2 linked regions of the Desulfofalx alkaliphila DSM 12257 genome follow. The protein of the gene in region 1 interacts with the protein of each later gene in a pairwise test. Links are inferred from orthologs where the notes say so. Each region holds a gene or a part of one and is shown on either strand. Other genes may lie near its edges.

Evidence for each region. Proteins that work in one complex are often made in the same cells at the same time.
Region 2: the proteins of ligA (region 1) and leuS interact in binary tests that used the Escherichia coli proteins (3 or more experiments, as listed by UniProt). The link is inferred for Desulfofalx alkaliphila DSM 12257 from one-to-one orthologs.

Annotation. Positions count from the first base shown.
Region 1 is NZ_JONT01000010.1:26,636-35,134, forward strand. The notes cover bases 2,691-5,681. They hold ligA (NAD-dependent DNA ligase LigA), read left to right. Parts: upstream 2,691-3,181; coding sequence 3,182-5,182; downstream 5,183-5,681. Other genes in these bases: BR02_RS0106855 (lipid II flippase Amj family protein), read left to right, coding at 2,691-3,142; BR02_RS0106865 (hypothetical protein), read left to right, coding at 5,351-5,560. Outside these bases: DNA helicase PcrA, read left to right, coding at 17-2,173; more of BR02_RS0106855, read left to right, coding at 2,261-2,690; Asp-tRNA(Asn)/Glu-tRNA(Gln) amidotransferase subunit GatC, read left to right, coding at 5,697-5,978; Asp-tRNA(Asn)/Glu-tRNA(Gln) amidotransferase subunit GatA, read left to right, coding at 6,007-7,464; Asp-tRNA(Asn)/Glu-tRNA(Gln) amidotransferase subunit GatB, read left to right, coding at 7,479-8,499. UniProt on the Escherichia coli protein: DNA ligase that catalyzes the formation of phosphodiester linkages between 5'-phosphoryl and 3'-hydroxyl groups in double-stranded DNA using NAD as a coenzyme and as the energy source for the reaction.
Region 2 is NZ_JONT01000001.1:120,609-123,860, reverse strand. Bases 1-3,127 are described here. They hold leuS (leucine--tRNA ligase), read right to left. Parts: upstream 2,741-3,127; coding sequence 260-2,740; downstream 1-259. Other genes in these bases: BR02_RS0100615 (AMP-binding protein), read right to left, coding at 2,849-3,127; BR02_RS0100625 (DUF2179 domain-containing protein), read right to left, coding at 1-158. In the rest of the region: more of BR02_RS0100615, read right to left, coding at 3,128-3,252.

The DNA.
Region 1 (8,499 bases):
GTGTTGGAGGTTAAAAATGGAGCATATATTAGAAAACTTAAATGAGGCACAACGACAGGCTGTTCAGCAAACTGAAGGGCCTGTTTTAGTACTGGCCGGTGCAGGCAGCGGCAAAACCAGGGTGCTGACTCACCGGATAGCTTATCTCTTAAAAGAGGGGGTTGCCCCCTGGAACATCTTGGCCATTACTTTTACCAATAAGGCTGCACGGGAAATGAGAGATAGGGTGGAACAAATGGTTTCTGCAAGCCAAGCCAGGGAACTGTGGGTGAGTACCTTTCACTCCGCCTGTTTGCGCATATTGCGCCGGGAAATTCAAGCGCTTGGTTATGACAGAAACTTTGTTATCTATGATGATGCAGACCAGCAAACGGTAATAAAAGAGTGTTTAAAGGAACTAAACATAGACGATAAGCGTTTTTCAGCCCGGTCAATTTCCGCTGCCATATCTGCCGCTAAAAACAAACTGATGGAGGCCGACCGCTATCTAGAGCAGGCAGAGGACTTTTACACCCAAACGGTGGCCAGGGTTTACCAATTATATCAACAAAACTTGCTGATAAACAACGCTGTGGATTTTGATGACCTGCTTTTACTCACTGTGAAGCTCTTTGAGCAGCACAGCCATGTGCTCACCTACTACCAGGACCGCTTTAAGTACATATTGGTGGATGAATATCAAGATACCAACCAGGTGCAATATGTGCTGGTAAATATGTTGGCCCAGCGCCACCGAAACCTTTGTGTGGTGGGGGATCCCAACCAGTCAATTTACCGCTGGCGGGGTGCGGATATAGAAAACATACTGAACTTTGAGCGGGATTATAAAGAGGCGAGGGTTATAAAGTTAGAGCAAAACTACCGCAGCACCCAAACAATACTGGAGGCAGCCAACGCAGTGATTGCCCACAATGCCAGCAGTAAAAAATTAAAACTGTGGACAGCCTTGGGCGAAGGCGAGCCCATAGTATTTAAATACTGTCAAGATGAGCGCGATGAGGGTTACTATCTCAGCCGCACTATCCGCCGCCTGGTGAGTGAAGAGGGTTACCGCTACAGTGATTTTGCCGTGCTATATCGCACCCATGCCCAATCAAGGGCCATTGAGGAAAGACTGATGACAGCCAATATTCCCTACAATATTGTGGGGGGGCTAAAGTTCTATGACCGAAAAGAAATCAAAGATTTGCTGGCCTATTTACGCCTGCTGGTTAACCCCCGGGATGCGGTGGCCTTTCAAAGAATAATTAATGTGCCCAAGCGGGGCATTGGCCCTGCCTCTGTTGCCAAGATGCAGAATTGGGCAGCGGAAAATAAGGTTGGCTTGGTGGATGCCTTGGCCAATGCCGCTGTGATACCGGGCTTAACTGCTAAAGTACGGGCTGCGGCGGCAGAGCTGGCTGATATGTTTGGGCAATTGAAGGAGCAAGAAGGCTATTTAAGCGTAACTGACTTGGTGGAGCAGGTGCTGGAGCGGAGCGGCTACCTAAACGAGCTAAAAAAGGAAGATACGGTGGAGTCCCGTACCAGAATAGAAAACCTGCAGGAGTTCTACACTGTGACCAAAGAGTATGACCTTAATAATGAAGAAGGGTCCCTGGAAGATTTTTTGGCCAATATTTCACTGGTTACCGATTTAGACAGCTACCAGGGGGATGCCAATGCCGTTTCTTTGATGTCCCTGCACATGGCCAAGGGCTTGGAGTTTCCGGTGGTGTTTTTAACCGGCATGGAGGAAGGTATATTCCCCCACCTGCGCTCCTTGGATGAGCCGGAGGAAATGGAGGAGGAACGGCGAATTTGTTATGTGGGCATTACCCGGGCCCGGCGGCTCTTATATCTCACCTACTGCTGGAGCCGTACTCTGTACGGGCGCACCCAAAACAACCTGCCTTCCAGGTTTATTGAGGAAATACCCGATGAACTGATCAGCCGGGATGTGCTGCACCAATCCGGTAGCAATAACAGCATCAGGACTTCACCGGCCGGCGCTTCAAAGGAAGTAGGCACCTTTCTTTTAGGTGACAATGTGGTGCACCGCAAGTGGGGTGAAGGTGTTGTGGTGGCTGTAAAGGGTGAAGGGAAGGATGCCGAAATTAAGGTGGCTTTTCCTGAACAGGGCATCAAAACCTTAATTGCCCAATACGCTCCTTTAGAAAAGGTAACAAAGTAAAGGCTCAGTACGCCTTCCTGGCCAATTAACCGCCGGCTAAGGTCTGCTGCTGCCCTGACGGGGGAATAATGTTACTGGGGGTATGGGATGACTCGATTAATCTTGGCAGCGATACTTACTGCATTAATCCATTTGATAAATACCTTGATTTATTCTGTGCGGCCGGCTGGGGTGCATACCAAGCGCTTGGCCATTGCCTACTCGCTTTTTAATGTGATTTTTTTATTTGCCAGCACCGCCAACATGGTGTTGGCACCTTTGCTGTCTTCCATTGTTGAGCACGGTATTCAGCGGGCATCGGCAGCCAGCCCCGGTGTGGATATTTCAGGGATAGTGAACACCGCCCTTTACCAACAGGAATTGGCGGCCCTTAACCAGGACATCCGGCTGGTTATTTTGGCTGCCACGGCGGGAACCCTGGTGGGAATTATATTCATTCCTACCTTTGTGAGGGTATTTGTGCGTGGAATAATGCTTTTTGATGAAATAAAATCGGTGCCCAAAATGCTGCTGATGCTACTGTTTAGCCCCCGGCGAATTATTAGTTTACTGCGCTCCTTTGAATTGCCCGGTAAAGATATGGTCCGGCGGGCAAGGGCAAAGAAGGCTAATCTGCCTAAGACCTTTTTGTGGATGAATTTTTTTGCCAATGCCATCTTTACCACCAGTGTGCTGTCAGCCATGTATGCCGGTGCCTTGTTTCCGGAGTTCAGGGCCACTTCGGTGGTGCTGTCCGGGGTGGTTAACGGATTTGCTACCCTGATGTTTGTAATGGTGGTGGACCCCACCGCGGCAATGATTACCGACCAGGCCTTGCGCGGTGAAAGGGACGAATATGACGTTAAGCAAATGTCTTTTTACCTGGCCCTGACCAGGTTGGGGGGCACAGTGCTGGCCCAGGCTATTTTTGTTCCGGCGGCACTGCTCATTCAGTATGTAGCCATGTTCATTGCCCACCCGCCCTTTTAGAATTGTGGAATTAGAAATTTAATATCGGGAGCGTTTGTTATGTCCAGTATTGAAAAGGCCCGGGCAGAGCTTGACAGTCTGCGCCGGGAGATTGAAGAACATGATTACCGGTACTATGTTTTAGATGACCCGGTGATTGATGACAGCCAGTATGACCAATTGATGAAACGCTTGCTGCAGTTGGAAAAGGAATATCCCCAATTGGTGACACCGGATTCCCCGTCCCAAAGGGTGGGCGGACAGGTGCAGGAGGGCTTTAAGCCCGTTAGGCACCTGGCGCCCATGCTCAGTTTAGGCAACTCCTTTGATGAAGGTGAACTGCGGGATTTTGATCGCCGGGTGCGTGCTGCCCTGGCCGGTCAATCGGTGGAGTATGTGGTGGAACTGAAAATAGACGGCCTGGCCATATCTTTGGTTTATGAAAAGGGTATTTTTGTGCGCGGGGCCACCAGGGGAAACGGTGAAATGGGGGAAGATATTACCCAAAATTTAAAAACGGTGGGCAGTATTCCCTTGCGCTTGCGCCGGCCGGTGGACAGGCTGGAGGTGCGGGGCGAAGCCTATATGCCCAAGGATGCCTTTGCCGACTTGAACGCCCGGCGGGAGGAAAGGGGTGAACCCCTCTTTGCCAACCCCCGCAACGCAGCTGCGGGAAGCCTGCGCCAATTGGATCCCGGCATCACTGCCCAGCGCCGGATAAGCACCTTTATCTATGCCATCGGCCATGTGGAGGGCCAGGCGCTGCCTAATCATTACGCCGGTTTACAGTGGTTAAAGGAACTGGGCTTCCGCACCAATCCTGAGGTGCAGGTTTTCGACCACATATCCAAGGTGATAGAGTATGTCAATAGCTGGCAGCAAAGGCGTTTTGATCTGCCCTATGCCATAGACGGTTTGGTCATTAAGGTAAACTCAATAGAGCAACAAGAGGCCTTGGGTTTCACTGCCAAAAGCCCCCGTTGGGCCATTGCCTATAAGTTTCCGGCAGAAAAGGCCATAACCCGGGTGGAGGATATTAAACTTACCGTGGGTCGCACCGGTGTGCTCACCCCCACTGCCTTTCTTACACCGGTTGCGGTGGCGGGCAGCACCGTGAGCAGGGCGGTGCTGCATAATGAAGATATTATTAAAAAGAAGGATATCAGAATTGGCGACACGGTGGTGGTGCATAAGGCCGGGGATGTTATTCCGGAAATTGTGGAAGTATTGGTGGATAAAAGAAGGGGCCAGGAGAGAGAATTCATCTATCCGGACCATTGCCCCGAGTGCGGCACCCAGCTTGTGAGAGCGGCGGGGGAAGTGGCCCACCGCTGCCCCAACACCCAATGCCCTGCCAGAAACAGGGAAGGCATCTTTCACTTTGTATCCCGGGGGGCAATGGATATTGAAGGCCTTGGGCCGGCAGTGGTTACCCAATTGCTGCGGGAAGGTTTAATTTCCGATGCGGCAGATCTGTATAGCCTCAAATTTGAGGATTTAATTGAGTTGGAGCGTTTTGGTGAAAAATCCGCACAGAATTTATTGAATGCCATAGAAGACAGCAAGGAGCGCCCCTTAAGCCGGCTGATTTTTGCCCTGGGAATTCGCCATGTGGGACAAACCGCCGCCAAAAAGCTGGCAGAGCACTTTGGTAGCCTGGATGGGTTGGCCCGGGCCACCGAGGAAGAATTGCTGGCGGTTTATGAGGTGGGGCCCAAAATGGCTGAAAGTATTGTCAAATGGTTTGCCCAAGAAAACAACATAAAGTTGCTAAATAAATTAATTTTTGCAGGAGTTAACACCGCCCATGAAGAAACTTCAAAGACGTCCGATGAGAGCCTGGCAGGAAAAACCTTTGTATTAACGGGAACGCTGGCCGATTTTACCCGCCGGCAGGCTAAAGCTGCCATCGAGGCCCGGGGCGGCAAAGTTACTTCCAGTGTCAGCAAAAAAACCGACTTTGTGGTTGTGGGTGAGAATCCGGGGTCAAAATATGAAAAGGCCCAAAGCTTGGGCATAGAAATTTTAACTGAAGAAAAATTTAAGAAACTGGTAAACTAAACTTATTTTTAAATCATAAAGGAGGCGTTTAAAATTAGTAAACATGTATCAATAATGGTTTTTGGCGGCGACATACCCACCTTTACCGGCGGTTGAGGCCCAAGACCGGGAGCCGGTTGCGGTTCCGACAGGAGTGCAAGGGAAGAATTTGAAGAATTTGCTTCACAAATGCAAACCAAATATGGCGAAGGAATATCGGTGGGCTTTGTGGACTTGATGAAAGATGACCTGTCGCCATATCCTGAAGTTAAGAAACTGATGGGCAGATTCCACCCGCCGCTGATTGTAATTGACGGAGAGCCCCGCTTCCACGGTGGCCTATCGGTGGAAATGATTTCAGAAGCAGTGGACGAAATCAAGAACAGCAAAGAAAACTAGCAATATAACCCCCGTTTAGGGGGTTATCTGCTTTAATTGTCATAACTTGCACATAAAAGAAAATCTTTGATATAATGTTTGCAGTTTCTAAGCCTTGACAGGCTTAGTCTTTGTATTCGGAAGGAAGGTGTTAGGCTTGATTGGCAATAAAGAATTGGAGCAGATGGCTTTAATGAGCAGGTTAGAGCTAAAGGAAGAGGAAAAGGAACTGTACACCAAACAGCTGAATGATATACTGGAAGAGGCCAAAGTGCTGCAGGAACCGGATACTGATGAAGTGCAGCCCACTGTCTATGTACTGCCGATTAATAACGTGTTTAGGGAAGATGTGGTGGGCGAACACCTTGCCAATGAAAAGGTGCTGGCCAATGCCCCTGAGTCGGAAGGGAACTTCATTAAGGTACCCAAGATAATTTAATTTACTACCGATGAGGAGGGGATTTTTTATGTCTTTACATGCCATGACAGTCCATCAACTGCATGAATTGTTGGTGAAGAGGGAAGTCAGTGCTGAGGAAATAACAAAGGCGGTATTTGAACGTATTGATCAAGTGGAAAATAAGGTAAAAGCCTATATCACCTTAACCAAAGAAGAGGCCATAGAAAGGGCGCGGCAGGTAGACAGGCGCATGGCAGCCGGCGAAAAGGTATCCCCCCTGGCCGGCATACCCATTGCCGTTAAAGATAACATTTGTACAAAAGATGTGCCCACTACCTGTGCTTCAAAGATGTTGGAGAACTTTGTGCCCCCATACAATGCCACTGTGATGGAAAAACTCAATGCCATTGGCGCGGTGACGGTTGGCAAAACCAACCTGGATGAGTTTGCCATTGGTTCATCCACTGAAAATTCAGCATTTCAGGCTACATATAACCCCTGGGATTTGGAGCGGGTGCCCGGCGGCTCCAGCGGTGGCTCCGCAGCTGCGGTGGCAGCAGACCAGTGCATAGCGGCCCTGGGTTCTGACACCGGCGGCTCAATTAGGCAGCCCGCTGCCCTATGCGGGGTGGTCGGTTTAAAACCCACCTACGGTGCGGTGTCCAGGTATGGTCTGGTGGCCTATGCTTCTTCCTTAGACCAAGTTGGCCCCATAACCAAAGACGTTACCGACTGTGCTTTAATGATGAATGCAATCTGCGGCTATGATCCTTTAGATTCCACCTCGGCCAAGGGTCAGCAGGCCGATTATACAAAATTCCTGCAGAGGGACATCCGGGGATTAAAAATCGGTGTGCCTAAGGAGTATATGGATGAGGGGCTGGCCCCGGAGATGCGGAGGGTGATAGAGGAGGCCATTATTACCTTTTCCAATGAAGGTGCGGTGGTGGAGGAAACCAGCCTACCCCATAGCCGCTATGCCTTGTCTGCATATCAAATAATTGCCTCTGCAGAGGCCAGTTCCAACTTAGCCCGCTACGACGGTGTGGCCTTCGGCTACCGCCAAGCCAATGCAGAGGATATTTTGGAAATGTTTATAAAAAGTCGCAGTGAGGCCCTTGGGGATGCGGTGAAAGGGGCAACCCTTCTTGGCACCTATGCCCTTTCTGCCGGCAATTATGACACCCATTATTTGAAGGCCCTAAAGGTTCGGACGCTGATAATCCAAGATTTCCAGAAAGCCTTGGATAAGTATGATGTTTTATTGTCGCCGGTAACCCCCACCCCTGCCTTTAAGTTCGGCGAAAAAACCGGCCACCCCATGGAAATGTGTTTGCAGCATAAATATACACTGCCGGTAAACTTGGCGGGTCTTCCTGCAGTATCAATCCCCGGTGGTTTTATAGGCGGACTGCCGGTGGGACTGCAATTGATAGGTAAGCACTTCAGTGAAGATACATTACTGCGGGCTGCCTATACCTTTGAACAAAATACCGATTTCCACCGTAAGCGTGCGGCTCTATAAGGGAGGTATGTGCAGTGGCTCAATGGGAAGCTGTTATAGGTTTAGAAGTGCACGTTGAATTGAAAACCAATACTAAGTTATTTTGTAATTCCTCCACGGAATTTGGCGGTGACCCCAACACCCATGTTTGTCCCATATGTCTCGGTATGCCCGGCACCATGCCGGTCTTAAATAAAAGGGTGGTGGAGTATGCCGTTAAGGCGGGTTTGGCCTTGAATTGCCGGATCAACCGCTATTCAACATTCGATCGCAAAAACTATTTTTACCCCGATGTGCCAAAAAACTGGCAGACCTCGCAGAATTACTTGCCGATAGCCAGCAAGGGCTATTTGGATATTGAAGTAAACGGCAGCTCAAAAAGGATAGGTATTCACCACCTGCATATGGAAGAGGATGCGGGTAAGCTGGTGCACCAGGGCACCATTATTAGCTCGCCTTACTCCCTTGTGGACTACAACCGGGCTGCCGTGCCCTTGATTGAAATTGTATCCGAGCCGGATATCCGCACACCGGAGGAGGCCAGGGCTTATCTGGAAAAGCTAAAGGCCATTATTCAATATACCGGCATATCTGACTGTAAAATGGAAGAAGGTTCGCTCCGCTGTGATGCCAACATATCTATCCGGCCAAGGGGTTCCGATGAATTTAACACTAAAACGGAAATTAAAAACATGAACTCCTTTAGAGCCCTGCAGCGGGCGCTGGAATATGAGATAGAGCGGCAAATAGATGTGGTGGAAGACGGCGGAGAAGTTGTTTCGGAAACACGCACCTGGGATGAGGATAAGGGGGTAACCCTTTCCATGCGTGAAAAGTTACAGTCCCAGGACTACCGGTGTTTTCCGGAGCCTGATTTGCCGCCGATAGTACTGGAGGAAAAGTGGGTTGAGGAAATAAAGGCCGGTTTACCTGAACTGCCCGATGCCCGTAAGGCAAGGTATGTTGACCGGTATGGCCTGCCTGCCTATGATGCTGAAGTGTTGACCCTTACCAAGGAAACATCGGACTATTTTGAAGAGGTGCTGGAACATTATC
Region 2 (3,252 bases), on another replicon or contig:
TTTAGTGCCACAACAAAAATTATTATTTCTACAAAGCCAATGGCAGCGGCCAGTAATTTTTTATCCCTGGTAAGCATCAAAATACGGATAACATCCAGCGACATATCCATTACCCGGGCTATGAAAATAAATACGTAACCAAAAATAACACTGTCCACAATTCTAACCCTCCCTAACAGAAAAAGATTCCCTGCTTCACCCCATATCATTCAGCACACAAAATTCTATAGGAGAAAACAGAGAATCTGCCGTAAATATGTTATTTTACAACTATATTTACCAATTTGCCGGGTACCGAAATAACTTTTACAATTTGTTTATCGGCAATGAGCTGTTGTATCCGTTCTTGTTGCAGTACATATTCTTTCATTTGGTCTGCGCCTGTATTAGCAGGTACTGTCATTCTGTCCCTTACTTTGCCGTTTAGCTGCACCACAATGGTTATTTCTTCTTCCACTATGGCCGACTCATCATACTTGGGCCAGCTTTGCAAATGCACACTTTCCTTATACCCCAGTCTATGCCACATCTCCTCTGTAATATGGGGTGCAAAGGGTGCTAACAGCAAGACCATACTTTCAATTGATTCCCTCAGCACAGCGCTGTTTCTTTCGGCACCGGGCACCTTATCACGATAGGTATAGAGGGCATTAACCAGCTCCATTACGGCACTGATGGCGGTGTTAAAGTTAAACCTGGTATCCACATCCTCAGTGACTTTTTTAATACTTTGGTGTGTAAGGCGGCGCATTTCTTGGTGGACACCAACCAGTTTAGTTCCGCCCCTTACCGGTTGAGCATCCTTAATCTCTTCCAAGAGCGAGTGGAATAATCGCCACACCCGGTTTAAAAACCGGTTGCAACCTTCCACTGTACGGTCGCTCCACTCCAAATCCCGCTCGGGCGGGGCTGCAAAGAGGATAAACAAGCGGGCGGTATCGGCACCGTATTTACCCACAATTTCTTCGGGGCTGACCACGTTGCCCTTAGACTTGGACATCTTAGCCCCATCCTTTAACACCATGCCCTGGGTAAGCAAATTTTTAAAGGGCTCTTTCTCCTCTACCAAGCCCAAATCGTTAAAGAACTTGGTTAAAAATCTTGAGTACAGCAAATGCAAAATGGCGTGCTCTACGCCCCCAATATATTGGTCCACAGACATCCAATTGTTGGCTTTGGCAGTGTCCCAGGGTTTATCATTGTCCTTCGGGCTGGTATAGCGCAAATAATACCAGCTGGAGTCAATAAAGGTATCCATGGTGTCTGTTTCCCGCTTGGCCTCACCGCCACATTTATGGCAGGTGGTATTAACAAATTCCGGGCTATCCACCAAGGGTGATTTTCCCGAAGGTTTAAATTCTAAATCGGTAGGCAGTAATACCGGCAGTTGATCCTCCGGCACCGGCAAGACGCCGCACTTTTTGCAATAGATAATGGGTATGGGCGTACCCCAGTAGCGCTGGCGGGATATTAACCAGTCCCGCAAGCGGAAATTTACCGCCGCCTTGCCCTGATTAATTTCTTCTAATTTCTTAGTTATTTCAGTTTTGGCCTTTTCGTTGGGCATACCGTTAAATTGGCCGGAGTTAATTAGCACCCCTTGACCTGTATATGCCTCAGTGAGTTCCTCAAGGCTGTCCTGTCCCTCCGGCTTAATTACCGGAATAATAGGCAACTTATATTTAGTGGCAAACTCAAAGTCCCGCTGGTCGTGGGCCGGCACACCCATTACAGCTCCGGTACCGTACTCCAGCAGCACATAGTTACCGACAAGAATAGGAACCCTTTCACCGCTCAGGGGGTTTTTGCAGTAGGCACCGGTAAAAACACCTTCTTTTTCAACTGTGGTGGTGCGCTCCCGCACTGTCATGGCCCGCACCTTACGCACAAAGGCACTGACCTCTTCTTCATAGTCTGTTCCGGCAGTAAGTTTTTCTACCAGGGGATGTTCCGGAGCCAGCACCATATATGTCACACCAAAAACGGTGTCCGGCCTGGTTGTAAATACCGGAATTTCCTCCTCAGAACCGGTTACCTTAAAGATGATTTCAGCACCTTCACTGCGGCCAATCCAGTTCTCCTGCATAATACGCACCTTTTCCGGCCAGCCGGAAAGGGATTTTATGTCATCCAGCAAGGGCTGGGCGTAATCTGTAATTCTGAAAAACCATTGCTCCAGCTCCCGCTGTTCCACATTGGTACCACAGCGCTCGCAGGAGCCTTCCACCACCTGTTCGTTGGCCAGTACGGTTTGACAGGACAAACACCAGTTTACGGTGGAGGTTTTTTTGTAACACTTGCCCTGTTCGTATAGTTTTAAAAATATCCATTGGGTCCAGCGGTAGTAGTCCGGGTGGCAGGTGGCCACTTCCCGCTGCCAGTCGTAACCAAGTCCCAGCTGTTTTAGCTGGGACTTCATGGCTTCAATGTTTTCCCAGGTCCACTTGGCCGGGTGCACGCCGTGTTTAATGGCAGCGTTTTCCGCCGGCAGGCCAAAGGCATCCCAACCCATGGGGTGCAGCACATTATAACCTTGCATGGTTTTAAAACGTGCCACCACGTCACCAATGGAGTAATTGCGCACATGACCCATATGCAGCTTGCCCGAGGGATAAGGAAACATTTCTAAACAGTAGTATTTAGGACGATCAGAAAAGTCCGGCACTTGGTAGGTTTGGTTTTGTTCCCAGGTCTGCTGCCACTTTTGCTCAATACTTTTAAAATCGTAACGTTCTTCCACTATATGTTCCTCCTAAAAAAGCACTGGGGATAGAAAAATTATTAATTACCTCGGTCATTTTATCATAATTTGTCAATGTGCACAATATTATACAGCCTACCAAACACCTTATGCAGTTTCAATGTCCGCGATTTCTTTTAATCCCAGTATATCAATGGCCTGCTCTCTAAGTTTATACTTTTGCACCTTACCGCTGGCTGTAACAGGGTAGCTATCAACAAATAGCACATATTGCGGTATTTTATAGCGAGCAATTTTGTCCACGCAGTACTCTTGGATTTCTTCCTTGGTCAATACCGTTCCCTCTTTCACCTTGATAAAGGCAAGCACCTCTTCGCCATATTTTTGGCTGGGCACCCCAACCACCTGTACCTCTTTAACCTTGGGGTGGGTGTACAAGAACTCTTCTATTTCCCGGGGGTAAATATTTTCACCGCCCCTTATTATCATATCCTTTAATCTGCCGGTTATTTTTAAATAACCTTTTTCATCAACAACACCCAAGTCACCGG